DNA from 2 places in the Streptomyces sp. NPDC090045 genome. Region 2 is predicted to be linked to the other one. Evidence: riboswitches for the same ligand, from Rfam matches in the RefSeq annotation. Region 2 holds a riboswitch; the other holds the start of a gene.
What was found. Region 2 has a riboswitch for ZMP and ZTP ahead of ACIPYQ_RS25680 (bifunctional 5,10-methylenetetrahydrofolate dehydrogenase/5,10-methenyltetrahydrofolate cyclohydrolase). Riboswitches for the same ligand answer to the same signal wherever they lie in the genome.

Region 1: another riboswitch for ZMP and ZTP. It lies ahead of glyA (serine hydroxymethyltransferase); the one in region 2 lies ahead of ACIPYQ_RS25680 (bifunctional 5,10-methylenetetrahydrofolate dehydrogenase/5,10-methenyltetrahydrofolate cyclohydrolase).

The regions. Positions count from the first base shown of each region.
Region 1 covers NZ_JBIVFA010000002.1:417,221-424,196, forward strand. Annotated here, with positions in the region: gene ACIPYQ_RS06910 (PLP-dependent aminotransferase family protein) at 1-139, shown strand, start outside; gene ACIPYQ_RS06915 (hypothetical protein) at 914-1,741, opposite strand; gene ACIPYQ_RS06920 (hypothetical protein) at 1,858-2,160, shown strand; gene ACIPYQ_RS06925 (glutathionylspermidine synthase family protein) at 2,175-3,377, shown strand; gene rocD (ornithine--oxo-acid transaminase) at 3,400-4,602, opposite strand; ZMP/ZTP riboswitch at 4,737-4,827, shown strand; gene glyA (serine hydroxymethyltransferase) at 4,862-6,130, shown strand; gene trpS (tryptophan--tRNA ligase) at 6,491-6,976, shown strand, end outside.
Region 2 covers NZ_JBIVFA010000010.1:143,673-150,648, forward strand. Annotated here, with positions in the region: gene ACIPYQ_RS25675 (MAB_1171c family putative transporter) at 1-1,186, shown strand, start outside; gene ACIPYQ_RS25680 (bifunctional 5,10-methylenetetrahydrofolate dehydrogenase/5,10-methenyltetrahydrofolate cyclohydrolase) at 1,265-2,110, opposite strand; ZMP/ZTP riboswitch at 2,195-2,319, opposite strand; gene ACIPYQ_RS25685 (methyltransferase domain-containing protein) at 2,376-3,137, shown strand; gene ACIPYQ_RS25690 (RNA polymerase sigma factor) at 3,352-4,941, shown strand; partial or broken gene ACIPYQ_RS25695 (hypothetical protein) at 4,946-6,780, opposite strand; gene ACIPYQ_RS25700 (ATP-binding protein) at 6,777-6,976, opposite strand, start outside.

The DNA of each region.
Region 1 (6,976 bases), on a different contig from region 2:
GGCCCTGCACGGCCTGTCCGCGTTCCGGCACCCGGGGGCGGGGGGCGCGCCGCGGGACGCGCTGGTCGTCGGCTACGGGACTCCGTCGGACAGCGCCTGGTCCCCCACCCTGGCCGCCCTCCTCGCCACCCTCCCCTGACAGCCCGCACCACCTGCAACCGCCGAGCCCTGCCCGCCCCACGCCTCAATCGCCGGCGAGGCCGAAGTTTGCGGGCTCGGCCCCCAGAGCCGGCCCTTGATCGGCGGCCGGCTGAAGGACCGGGACTCCGCCCCAGACCCCGCGCCTCAAACGCAGGCGGGGCTGAAAGAGCGCCTCAAACGCCGGCGGGGCTGAAAGAGCGCCTCAAACGCCGGCGGGGCTGAAAGAGCGCCTCAAGCGCCGGCGGGGCTGAAAGAGCGCCTCAAGCGCCGGCGAGGCTGGAGGTTGCGGGCTCGGCCCCCAGGGTCGGCACTTTGATCGGCGGCCGGCTGAAGGACCGGGGCTCCGCCCCAGACCCCGCGCCTCAAGCGCTGGCGAGGCTGGAGGTTGCGGGGCTCGGGCCCTAGGGCCGGTACCTCGATCGGCGGCCGGCTGAAAGAGCGGGGCTCCGCCCCAGACCCGCGCCTCAATGGGGCCGGTGGCAGTGGGCTTGGTGAAGGCAGGTTGGAGGTGTGGGGCCGGTAGCGCCGCGGATCCCGCGCTTTCGGACGAGGCCTGGCAAATTCAGCCCCGCCGGCGTTTGAGGCGCGGGGTTCGGGGCGGAGCCCCGACGCGACGGGGCGCGGGGGCGGACGGGCCGGTACCACCGCCTGGGGTTCGGGGCGGAGCCCCGGGGTGGCGGGCCGGTATCACCGCGCGGGGTTCGGGGTGGAGCCCCGGAAGTGGGGGTTGGGTGGGGCCGCGGCAGCGGGAGCGGGGGCGGCTCGGGCCTGGTTACCTGGCCGGGGGCGGTGGAGGGGCGGGTTCGCCGAAGCGGGCCAGGGCCAGGGAGCCGGCCACCGCTACGGCGAAGCCGGTCACGGCCAGCCAGGTCAGGCCCTCGCGGGTGCGGTCGCCGAGCCAGACCACGCCCACCACCGCCGGGCCGACCGTCTCGCCGAGCACGAGCCCCGCCGTGGCCGCCGTCACCGAGCCGCGCGCCAGCGCCGAGGTGAGCAGCAGGAAGGCCGCCCCGCCGCCCAGCAGGAGTGCGTAGAAGGCGGGGTTGCGCAGGTCCCAGGGCGAGTCGATGAGCCGCACCGCGACCTCGACCACCCCGAAGCCCGTCCCCGCGGCCAGACCCAGGACCAGTGCCCGGGGTCCGTCCGGGAGCCGCCCCGCCACCGCCCCGACCACCAGCACCAGCCCCGCCACCACCAGCAGCCCCAGCTCCAGCGCGAGCGACCCGGTCCCCGAGCCCTCCTCCCCGGCGGCGAGCCCGAGCATCAGCAGCCCCGCGCACACCACCCACACCGCGCCCCACTCCGTCCGCGACAGCCGCATCCGCAGCAGCCGCGCCGCGACCACCGCCGTCACCGCCAGACTGGCGGCCAGCGCGGCCCCCACCGCGTAGATCGGGACATGGCGCAGCGCGATGATCTGCAGGACGAAACCGACCGCGTCGAGGCCGAGGCCGAGCAGGTACCGCCACTGCCGTACGGCGCGCAGGAACAGCGCCGCGTCCACCCCGGACCCCGATCCCGGCTCCGCGGCCCGTGCCGCGACCGCCTGGAGAACGGACGCCGTGCCGAAGCAGACCGCCGCACCGAGGGCGCAAATCATCCCAATGAGCACGAACTGACTCTAGGTCACGGATCTCACGGCGGCCGGATTCCATCGGCCGGGGCCACCGCTCTACTCTGTCGGCAGTACGCCAGGCCCCAGGGGGAGCAGCAGACATGGACAGCAGCAGCACCAACCAGCGCCGTATGCGCTCCGGCGCGGTCGCCCTCGGCGGCATGGGCCTGCTCGCGGCCACCCTCGTGGCCTGCGGCAGCAGCAACGAGCCCGACAAGCGTTGCGCGTCCCGCTCCACGCTGGAGCACCTGAACATGAAGGACTGCAAGAGCGGCGGCCGCGGCGCGTACTACTACGGCGGCTACGTCAGCAGCGGCAAGGTCTCCGGCGGCAGCTTCGACAAGTCCGCCGTCACCCGCGGCGGCATCGGCGGCCACAGCAGCTCCGGCTCCAGCGGCGGCTGAGGAAACCGGAACCCATGCAGCGGCACACCATCGAGCCCCGCCCGGGCTGGCAGAAGACCGTCGAGGAGCAGGGGCTCATCTATCCCCTCACCCGCTACCCCGACGACTCCCTGCGCCCCTACTGGGACGAGAGCGCGTACTACTCCTTCTCCCTCCCCGAGGTCGAGGCACTGGAGAACGTCGTGGAGGAGCTGCACGCCATGTGCCTGGCGGCCGCCGCGCACATCGTCGAGCACGACCGCTTCGCCGACCTCGGCATCACCGATCCCGCGCTCGCCGCACTGATCGCCGAGTCCTGGCGCCGCCGTGCCGAACAGCCCTCCCTCTACGGCCGTTTCGACCTGCGCTACGACGGCACCGGCAGCCCGGCCAAGATGCTGGAGTACAACGCCGACACGCCCACCTCCCTCGTGGAGGCGGCCAGCCCGCAGTGGTTCTGGATGGAGGAACGGTTCCCCGGAGCCGACCAGTGGAACTCCCTCCACGAGCGCCTGGTCGACGCCTGGCGCCGCCAGGCCGAGCTGCTGCCGCCCGGCCCGCTGCACTTCGCGCACTCCGAGACCGACGAGCTCGGCGAGGACCTGATGACGGTCGCCTACCTGCAGGAGACCGCCGAGCAGGCCGGCCTGGACACCCACGCCCTCTCCGTCGAGCAGATCGGCTGGGACAGCCTGTCCGGCCGGTTCGTGGACGAGAAGCTCCGCTTCATCCGCAGCTGCTTCAAGCTCTACCCGTGGGAGTGGCTGGCCACGGACGAGTTCGGCCCGCAGGTCCTCGGCACCTACGACCACGGCGGCGGCACCGGCACCACCTGCTGGATCGAGCCCCTGTGGAAGATGCTGCTCTCCAACAAGGCGCTGCTGGCGATCCTGTGGGAGCTCTTCCCGGAGCACCCGAACCTGCTGCCCGCCTACCTCGACGGCCCGCGCGAACTGGCCGGGGCCGGGTCCGCCGGCTACGTGGCCAAGCCGCTCCTCGGCCGCGAGGGCGCGGGGGTCACCCTGCACGAGGCGGGCGAGGACGGCGAGCCCTTCGTGCCGGAGGACGGCGAGCGGTACTGCTTCCAGGGCCTGGCCCCGCTGCCCGACTTCGACGGCAACCGGGTGGTGCTCGGCGCGTGGGTCGTCGAGGACGAGGCGGCGGGGCTCGGCATCCGCGAATCGGCGGGGCCGGTCACGGACGAGTACGCCCGATTCCTGCCCCACGTGATCCTCTAGCCCCTTTCCGGGCCCCGGGGGCTCAGGCCAGCACCGCCCGGAGCTGGTCCAGCCCCCAGTCCAGGTCCTCCTTGCTGATCACCAGCGGCGGGGCGAGCCGGATCGTCGATCCGTGGGTGTCCTTCACCAGCACCCGACGGTCCATCAGCCGCTCGGACACCTCCCGGCCCGTCCCGTGGCCCGGGGCGATGTCCACGCCCGCCCACAGCCCGCGGCCCCGTACGGCGGTCACCGCGCCCCCGCCGACCAGCAGGCCCAGCTCGTGGTGCAGGTGGTCGCCCAGCTCGGTGGCCCGCTGCTGGTACTCGCCGCTGCGGAGCATCGCGACGACCTCCAGGGCGACGGCGCACGCGAGGGGGTTCCCGCCGAAGGTGGACCCGTGCTGCCCGGGCCGGAACACCCCGAGCACGTCCCGGTCGGCGACGACGGCCGACACCGGCACCACGCCGCCGCCGAGCGCCTTGCCGAGGATGTAGACGTCGGGGACGACCCCCTCGTGCTCGCAGGCGAAGGTCTTTCCGGTCCGCCCCAGCCCCGACTGGATCTCGTCCGCCATGAAGAGCACGTTCCGCTCGCGGGTCAGCTCCCGTACGCCGCTCAGGTACCCGGCGGGCGGCACCAGCACCCCCGCCTCGCCCTGGATCGGCTCCAGCAGCACGGCCACGGTGTTCTCGGTGACCGCGTGGGACAGCGCGGTGAGGTCCCCGTACGGGACGATCTCGAAGCCGGGCGTGTACGGACCGAAGTGGTCGCGGGCGTCGTGGTCCGTCGAGAAGGAGACGACGGTCGTGGTCCGGCCGTGGAAGTTGTCGGCGGCGACCACGATCTTGGCGTGCCCGTCCGGAACGCCCTTGACCTCGTAGCCCCACTTGCGGGCGGTCTTCACCGCCGTCTCCACGGCCTCCGCGCCCGTGTTCATCGGCAGCACCATCTCCTTGCCGCACAGCGCGGCGAGCTCGGTACAGAAGTCGGCGAACCGGTCGTGGTGGAAGGCGCGCGAGGTGAGCGTGACCCGCTCCAGCTGGGCCCGGGCCGCGTCGATCAGACGCCGGTTGCCGTGCCCGAAGTTGAGGGCGGAGTACCCGGCGAGCATGTCGAGGTATCTGCGGCCCTCCACATCGGTCATCCACGCGCCTTCCGCGGACGCGACGACGACGGGCAGCGGGTGGTAGGTGTGCGCGCTGTGCGCGTCGGCGGAGCGGATGGCATCAGCAGTTGTCGACACGGGGTCTCCGATCGTCCGTCTTGCCCGGTGCTGCGGTGACGAGGGTGGCGTCACCCTTCTTATCGTCGCTTTCTTATCGCCGCTTTGATTCCGGAAGCAGAAACCTTCCGCGCGGCGCGCCCGCTAGGGTGGGGGGTACGCACGGCGACTGGCGCACGGAGAACGAACTCCGGGGGAGTCGTGCGCGTTCGACCGCATTCAGGGCCGCTCGCCTGGGCCTCGCGGGGTACCGATCACATCGACCCCGGAGGAGCCCGCCATGTCCGCGAGCCGCCATCCCGCCCTTTCCGCGACCGATCCCGAACTGGCGTCGTTCGTCGCGGCGGAAGAAGTGCTCCAGGCGCAGACCCTGCGCCTGATCCCCAGCGAGAACTACGTGTCCGCGGCCGTCCTGGAGGCCTCCGGCACCGTGCTGCAGAACAAGTACAGCGAGGGCTACCCCGGCCGCCGCTACTACGAGGGCCAGCAGAACATCGACCGCGTCGAGGCCCTGGCGGTCGAGCGGGCGAAGGGCCTGTTCGGCGTGGACCACGCGAACGTGCAGCCGTACTCCGGCTCGCCGGCCAACCTGGCCGTGTACCTGGCCTTCGCGAAGCCCGGCGACACCGTGATGGGCATGGCCCTGCCGATGGGCGGGCACCTCACGCACGGCTGGGGCGTCTCGGCGACGGGCTCGTGGTTCCGGGGCGTGCAGTACGGGGTCCAGGCCGACACCGGGCTCATCGACTACGACGCCGTGCGCGAGCTGGCCCTCGCCGAGCGGCCCAAGCTGATCTTCTGCGGCGGCACCGCCCTGCCGCGCACGATCGACTTCGCGGCCTTCGCGTCCATCGCCGAGGAGGCGGGCTCGATCCTGGTCGCGGACGTGGCCCACATCGCGGGCCTGATCGCGGGCGGCGCGCACCCGTCCCCGGCGGGTCACGTGGACGTCATCTCCACCACGACGCACAAGACCCTGCGCGGTCCGCGGGGCGCGATGCTGATGTGCCGCGAGGAGCACGCGAAGGCCATCGACAAGGCGGTCTTCCCGGGCCTCCAAGGCGGCCCGCACAACCAGACGACGGCCGGCATCGCGGTGGCCCTGCACGAGGCGGCCCAGCCGTCCTTCACCGCCTACGCGCACGCGGTCGTCGCCAACGCGAAGGCGCTGGCGGCGGCGCTGCTGGAGCGGGGCTTCGACCTGGTGTCGGGCGGTACGGACAACCACCTGATCCTGATCGACCTCACGGGCAAGGACGTGCCGGGCAAGGTCGCGGCGAAGGCCCTGGACCGGGCGGGGATCGTGGTGAACTACAACACGGTGCCGTTCGACCCGCGCAAGCCGTTCGATCCCTCGGGGGTGCGGATCGGTACGCCGTCGCTGACGTCGCGGGGGCTGTCGGCGGAGCACATGCCGGTGGTCGCCGACTGGATCGCCCGGTCCGTGGACGCCGCGGCCAAGGGTGACGAGCCGGCCCTGGCCGCGGTCCGCGCCGAGGTCGCCGACCTCATGGCCGCCTTCCCGGCCCCCGGCCTCCCGCTGTCCTGACCTGCGGCGCCGCTGCGGGGGCGCTGCCCCCGGACCCCCGCTCCTCAAACGCCGGAGGGGCTGGAAGTACCGGGGCTCCGCCCCGGACCCCGCTCCTCAAACGCCGGAGGGGCTGGATTTCCAGCCCGCCCGGCGTTTGAGGGCGTCCCGGGCCGGAGCCACAGGCGGCGCCCGCGGAGCCCCGCGCAGCGGTGACGGCCTGTCCCGGCCCGGGGGAAACCGGTCGCTCGGTCGGGGCTGGATCCGGACGGGCCGCTACCGCCCGGTACCCCGGCGCCGTACGGATCCGGTCGGCGCGACCCGGAAGGATCCGGCCGGCGGCGGGCCCGAGCCCGCCCCCGCACCTGAGAGAATGAAGCCATGGCTTCTGATCGTCCTCGCGCGCTCTCCGGCATCCAGCCCACCTCCGGTTCGTTCCACCTCGGGAACTACCTCGGAGCCATTCGCCAGTACGTCGCCCTGCAGGAGACGCACGACGCGTTCTACATGGTCGTCGACCTGCACGCGATCACCATGCCGCAGGATCCGAAGGACCTCCGCGCGAACACCCGTCTCTCCGCCGCGCAGCTGCTCGCCGCCGGCCTGGACCCCGAGCGCTGCACGCTCTTCATCCAGAGCCACGTGCCCGAGCACGCCCAGCTCGGCTGGGTCATGAACTGCATCACCGGTTTCGGCGAGGCCAGCCGGATGACCCAGTTCAAGGACAAGTCCGCGAAGGGCGGCGTCAACAGCGCCAGCGTCGGCCTGTTCACGTACCCGATCCTCCAGGTCGCCGACATCCTGCTCTACCAGGCGAACGCCGTCCCCGTCGGCGAGGACCAGCGCCAGCACATCGAGCTGACCCGC
Region 2 (6,976 bases):
CCTGATCCTGCTGGTCAAGGCACCCACCCTGCGCCGGAGGTGGGACCAGCCGCCGATGCGGGCCGTCTGCGCGCTGCTGGTCATGGGCTGCCTCGTCCTGATCCTCGCGGCGCCGCCGACGATCGCGGCCGTCAACCGCTTCACCGGGGTGGCCAACTTCTCGGCCCCGCTGGTGTTCGGCCTGATCACCGCGTTCTCCGGGTCGTGCGTCGTGCTGGTCCTGCAGTGGGGCGGCGGCCCGCCGGCCGTCGTGCGCCGGGCCACCCGGCTGACGGTGGCCGTGTACGGCGGGGTCACGGTGGCGATCGTCGTCCTCTTCGCGATGGGCGAGGCGCCGGTGGAACGCCTGCGCGACCTGGACACGTACTACGCCGACACCCCGTGGATCCGGGAGATGATCGTCTGCTACCTGCTGGCACACACCGTCGGCAGCTCGGCACTGACCGTCCTCACCGGGCGGTGGCTGCGCCGCACCCACCCCTCCCTGCGGCCCTTGCGCACCGGGCTGGCCCTGATCATGACCGGCGGGCTGCTTGACCTCGGCTACCTCGTCGCCAAGTGGACCGCGCTGGGAGCCCGCTGGAGCGGCCGCGACTGGGACGGCCTGTCCACGAACGCGGCGCCGCCGCTGGCCGCGGGGGCGGCCCTGATGGTGGCGACCGGCTTCATCGTGCCGCTGGTCGGCGGGTCGGCGACCTGGCGGGACTTCAGCGAGTACCGGGGGCTGCACCCGCTGTGGAAGGCCCTGCGGGGCTTCGCCGCGTCCAGCGTGCGGACGGTTCCGCTCACCTGGTGGTCACCGGTCGGGATCCGGCTGATCCACCGCGAGTCCGTCATCGACGACGGGATCCTGGCCCTCACCCGCTGGTTCGACCCGGCCGTGCGCCGGGCGGCGTACGAGGCCGCGCGCGGGCAGGGCATGAGCGAGGCCCGGGCCGAGGTCGTCGCCGACGCCGCCATGCTCGCCGCCGCGTGCGGCCGCAGGACCGCGGCCGCCACCGCTGCCGCTGACACTGCCACTGCCGCTGACACCGAAGCGGATGCCGTCATCGCCGGCACCGCTACCGGCATCGACGCCGGCTCCGTACCGCCCCGGCTGTCCGGCCAGCCCCTGACCGCCCTGGCCCGCGAGTTCCGCGCTTCCCCCATCGTGGCGGCGGCCCGGGCCGCCGCCGTACGGGTCTAGGGGCCGCCGAGGTCCCCGGGGAAACGGAACGCCCCGGACCCGAGGGCCCGGGGCGTCCGTCGTACGCGTGTGGCGCGGTCAGAGCTCCGCGAGGTCCAGCCCGGCCTGCGCGGCGGCCGCCTGGACCGTCTGCTCCAGCAGGACGGCGATGGTCATCGGGCCGACGCCGCCCGGGACCGGGGTGATCAGCGAGGCGCGCGCGGCGGCGGACTCGAAGTGGACGTCGCCGACGTTGCCCTCGTTGTACCCGGCGTCCAGGACCACCGCTCCCGGCTTGATGTCCTCGCCCCGGATGAACTCGGCCTTGCCGACGGCGGCGACCAGTACGTCCGCCTGGCGCACGATCGACGGGAGGTCCCGGGTACGGGAGTGGCAGTAGGTGACGGTGGCGTTCTGCTCCAGGAGCAGCATGCCGGCCGGCTTGCCCAGGATGGCGCTGCGGCCGACCACGACGGCGTGCTTGCCGGTCAGGTCCACGTCGTAGGCGGCGAGCAGGCGCATGATCCCGCCGGGGGTGCAGGAGACGAAGCCCGGCAGTCCGAAGCCCATGGCGGCGAAGGAGTGCATGGTGACCCCGTCGACGTCCTTGCCCGGGGCGATGGCCTCGAAGGCGGCGCGCTCGTCGATGTGGTGCGGGACGGGGTGCTGCAGCAGGATGCCGCTGATCGCGGGGTCCTCGGAGAGGGCGGTGAGGGTGGCCACCAGCTCCTCGGTGGTGGTCTCGGCCGGCAGCTCCACGTGGCGCGAGGTGATCCCGGCCTTGGCGCAGCGGTTCTGCTTCATGCGCACGTAGGTGACGGACGCGGGGTCCTCGCCGACCAGCACGGTCGCGAGGCAGGGCGCGGTGCCGGTGCGCTCGGTGATCTTCGCCGCGTACGCGGCGGTCTGCTCCGAGATGCGGCGGGCGAGGGCGGTGCCGTCCATCAGCCGGGCGGTGTCGGTGGCGGCCTGGGCAGGCGGGGAGGTCTGGGCAGTCGTCACGGGGTCTCCTGAACGTCGCTGCGGATCGCGGATCGCCCAGGCGCGCGGCAGTCGACGTACCGGTTGTCCGATATCCGCAGGTCCGGAGGCCGCAGGTACGCCGGGCCGCTCCCCGGTGGTGATCCACCCGAACGCCAGTCACGGCCCGCGTCCACTGTAGTCGACATATCCGGTGGATGACCGGCGCCCGACCTGGGACGATCGATACATGACGCGCACTTTCGACCATCTTGTCGCCGAGGCTGAATCCGTCTCCGTGGACGGCTGGGACTTCTCGTGGCTCGACGGCCGGGCCACCGAGCAGCGCCCCTCCTGGGGGTACCAGCGGCTGCTGGCAGAGCGTCTGTCCCGGGTCCGGTCGGCGCTGGACGTCCAGACCGGCGGCGGCGAGGTCCTCGCCGGGTCCGGGCCCCTGCCCCCGCTGATGGCCGCCACGGAGTCCTGGCCGCCCAACATCGAGAAGGCGACCCGGCTGCTGCACCCGCTGGGCGCGGTGGTGGTCGCCGACTCCGACGAGCCGCCGCTGCCCTTCGGCGACGAGGCCTTCGAGCTGGTGACCAGCCGGCACCCGGTGACCATCTGGTGGGAGGAGATCGCGCGGGTGCTGACGCCGGGCGGCACCTACCTCTCGCAGCAGGTCGGTCCGGCGAGCGTCTTCGAACTCGTCGAGTACTTCCTCGGCCCGCAGCCGGAGGAGGTCCGGCGCGGCCGGCACCCCGACGACGCGGTCGCCGCGGCCGCCGCGGCCGGCCTCGAAGTCGTCGATCTGCGCTCCGAACGTCTGCGCACGGAGTTCCACGACGTCGGAGCCGTGATCTACTTTCTGAGGAAGGTGATCTGGATGGTGCCCGGCTTCACGGTCGGGCAGCACCGGGACCGGTTGCGCGAGCTGCACGAACAGATCGAACGCGAAGGTCCGTTCGTCGCGCACACCGCCCGCTTCCTCATCGAGGCCCGCAAAAAGGGCTGAAGGGAGGGCGGACGGAATCACGCCGGATCGGGTTGCGCGGCCACAGCGTGGCGCAGGTCACTCAATTCAGCGCGTAACGAATCGACTCGGGCATGCGATGAACCGACAGGTGTCCTCGCGCGGCCCGGAATACAGACCCCCCTCGGGTCTGTTTCCCGAGTTCGCGCGATGATGTCCCGCCCACCCCTTATCTGTTCGCAACGAGAGGCTCCTTGTGTCGCTCAGCCCGTCCCGTACGTTCCCTCCGGAGATCGCCGAATCCGAGGCCCTGGTCGCGCTTGTCGAGCGTGGCCGCGAGCAGGGTCACATCAACGGTGACGACGTGCGCCAGGCCTTCGAGGCCGGCCGCATCCCGGTGGACCAGTGGAAGCGGGTCCTGCGCAGCCTGAACCAGGTCCTGGACGAGGAGGGTGTCGCCCTCCACGTCAGCGCGGCCCCCGCCACCAAGGCTGCCGCGAAGAAGCCCCGCAAGGCTGCCGCCGCCCCGGCCCGCACCGTGGCCAAGAAGGCCGCCGCCGCGCCGCGCCCCATCGGCGCGCGCAAGACCTCGGCCGCCAGCACCGCCACGGCCACGGCCTCGGCGATATCCGCATCGCCGGCCGCCGCCGCTCCGGACGAGGTGGCGGCCGAGGCCGCCGCCGAGCCGAAGAAGCGCACGGTCAAGAAGACCGCCGTCAAGAAGACCGCCGTGAAGAAGACCGCCGCGGCGAAGAAGACCAGTGCCAAGGACGCCGACGAGGGCGAGACCCCCGTGGTGGAGGGCGAGGACTGGGCGGCCGAGGACCTGGCCGACGAGGCCGAGGAAGAGGCTCCCAAGGCCGGCGGCACCCAGGGCTTCGTGCTGTCCGACGACGACGAGGACGACGCCCCGGCGCAGACGGTCATGGTGGCCGGCGCCACCGCCGACCCCGTCAAGGACTACCTCAAGCTGATCGGCAAGGTGCCGCTCCTCAACGCCGAGCAGGAGGTGGAGCTCGCCAAGCGCATCGAGGCGGGTCTCTTCTCCGAGTACAAGCTCGAAGAGGAGGAGGACCACAAGCCCGCCTTCAAGCGCGAGCTGGAGATCCTCGTCGAGGACGGCCGCCGCGCGAAGAACCACCTGCTGGAGGCCAACCTCCGTCTCGTGGTCTCCCTCGCCAAGCGCTACACCGGCCGCGGCATGCTCTTCCTGGACCTGATCCAGGAGGGCAACGTCGGTCTGATCCGCGCCGTGGAGAAGTTCGACTACACCAAGGGCTTCAAGTTCTCCACGTACGCGACCTGGTGGATCCGGCAGGCGATCACGCGTGCCATGGCCGACCAGTCGCGCACCATCCGCATCCCCGTGCACATGGTCGAGATCATCAACAAGCTCGCCCGTGTGCAGCGCCAGATGCTGCAGGACCTCGGCCGGGAGCCCACTCCGGAGGAGCTGGGCAAGGAACTCGACATGACCCCCGAGAAGGTCATCGAGGTCCAGAAGTACGGCCGCGAGCCGATCTCCCTGCACACCCCCCTGGGTGAGGAGGGCGACAGCGAGTTCGGTGACCTCATCGAGGACTCCGAGGCGGTCGTGCCCGCGGACGCGGTCTCCTTCACGTTCCTCCAGGAGCAGCTCCAGTCGATCCTGGGCACGCTCTCGGAGCGCGAGGCGGGCGTGGTCTCCATGCGGTACGGCCTCAACGACGGCCAGCCGAAGACCCTGGACGAGATCGGCCGCGTGTACGGGGTCACCCGTGAGCGCATCCGCCAGATCGAGTCCAAGACCATGTCGAAGCTGCGCCACCCGTCGCGTTCGCAGGTGCTGCGCGACTACCTCGACTAAGCCGTCAGGCCAGTCGGAAGACGGGCCCTCGTGGGGTGAACGGCAGGGAGACGCCCTGCGGAACCAGATAGGCGTGCTCGCGCCGGATCCGCAGGGTGTCGCACCACCCGTCCGTGATCACCAGCACCGGGGCCCCGGGCGGGAAGTCCTCCGCCCGCTGCAGCAGGTCGATGCCCGGCTGCAGCACGGTCCCGCCGCGCCCCCGCACCCGGACGCGGCCCTGGGCTCGCCCAGAGATGGCAGCGGGCGGCAGATAGCCCGCGTCGTACGGCGCCGCGTCGCAGAAGACGACGCGTGCCGCCGGTACGTCGCGGGCTTCCGCGTACGAGGCGATGGCGCCCAGCGCCTTGCCGAGCAGGGCGGTGTCCATCGACCCCGAGGTGTCGAGCACCACACCGAAGGTGCACCGGGCGATCTCCTCCGGCGGGAAGTACCGGCCCGCGCGGGGGATGTCCGGGGTGGAGGCCTGGCGGCGCGCCGGGCGCGCGTAGGACCGTACGGCCTCCGGGCGCGGCACGAACTCGTCGAACCAGCGGGCGAGCCGGGCGTCCCAGGGGACGGGCGGGTGGGCGAGCGCCCGGATCTCCTCGACGAGGCCGGCGGGCAGCAGCCCGCGCTCCCCGTATCCGTGCAGGTCGAAGCCCTGGACCAGGCCGCGCCGGTAGAACTCGTCCAGGTCCGTGTACGGGCCGCTGCCCGGGTGGGCCAGCGGCTCGCCCAGGATGTCCCCGAGGCCCTTGCCGCGCAGGGTGGCGAGGCGGCGCAGGCGGCGCAGGTCGGTGGTGATCCGGTCGTAGACCTCCTCGACGGACAGGTCCCGCAGCGCGGGGTCGTGGAGCAGCCCTTCGGGCATCGTGCCGACGCCCATCTCCACGAGCCAGCCGTTGACCACGTAGTCGGCGGCGACGTTGTGCAGGTACGGGTCGCGGGCGCCGCAGCGCTCGCCGTGGCGCAGGGCGGCGTGCAGCATCTCGTGGGCGAGGACGAACCGCCATTCCTCGTCCTCGAACGTGCGCAGCGGGTTGATGTAGATCTCCCCGGCGGTGGCGCTGACGGCGGCGATGGAGATGTTCCGGTCACGGGCCAGTTCGGCGTCCGCGACGACGGTCAGTCCGGCGGCCAGCCCGCCGAGCAGCGGGTACGAGGAGACGAACCAGTTCAGCGCCCGGTCCCAGGGGCGGGTGCGGACCCGCTCTCCCGTGACCCGGTCGCGGCGGCCGCCGGCCACGTCCATGGCGGCGGAACGCTGCGGGTCAGGGCGTGCGCGAAGGCGGTCTCCCAGTCCGGGACCCCCGTGTTCTGCACTGCGTTCCAGGCCTCCAGGACCTGGTCGGGGTGGTCCCCGGCGGTGCCGCAGCGCTCGTAGGCGGCCGGGATGCCGTCGCGGCGCCAGCGAGTGGCGAGCAGTTCCTCGTCGCCGCCGGGGTACGCGGCGGGCAGGTGGTCCGGGGCCCGGCCGACGGGGAAGGTCAGCAGGAAGCGGTTGACGACGGCGCAGCGGGCGGCGATGTCGAAGCGGTCGGGCTGGGGGCGGTGCCGGTCGGCGGCGGCGGGTACGTGGCCGAAGCCGAGGTGGAGCAGGGCGTGGGCGATCGTCCAGGCCCATTCGGCGGGTTCGGCGCGCTTCGTGGGGTGGACGTGGATCCTGCCGTTGGAGGTCGCGACGGCCAGTCCCCCGGCCGGGTTGTCCGGGCACTTGGCCTGGCGGCAGATCGTGGCATCGACCGCGCCGAGGGCCGGGTTCCGCTTGACCAGGGTCAGGCCCTCGGTGAAGGCCTGGGTGGCCGGGTCGGCCTTGGCCTCCTTGCCCTTCCTGCCCCGCGGGCCGGTCCGGCTCACCGGCGGGCCTCGACCAGCCGGGGCATGTCCCGGGCGGCCTCGACCAGGAACCAGGCGGGCAGCACGGGCAGGCCGTCGGCGTCGTCGGCGATGACGGTCTGGGCCACCTCGACGGAGATCTCGGCGAGCTGGACGAGCAGCGACTTGAAGCGGTGCGCGGTCTGCCGCACGGCGGGCGAGACGTGTTCCTTCTGTG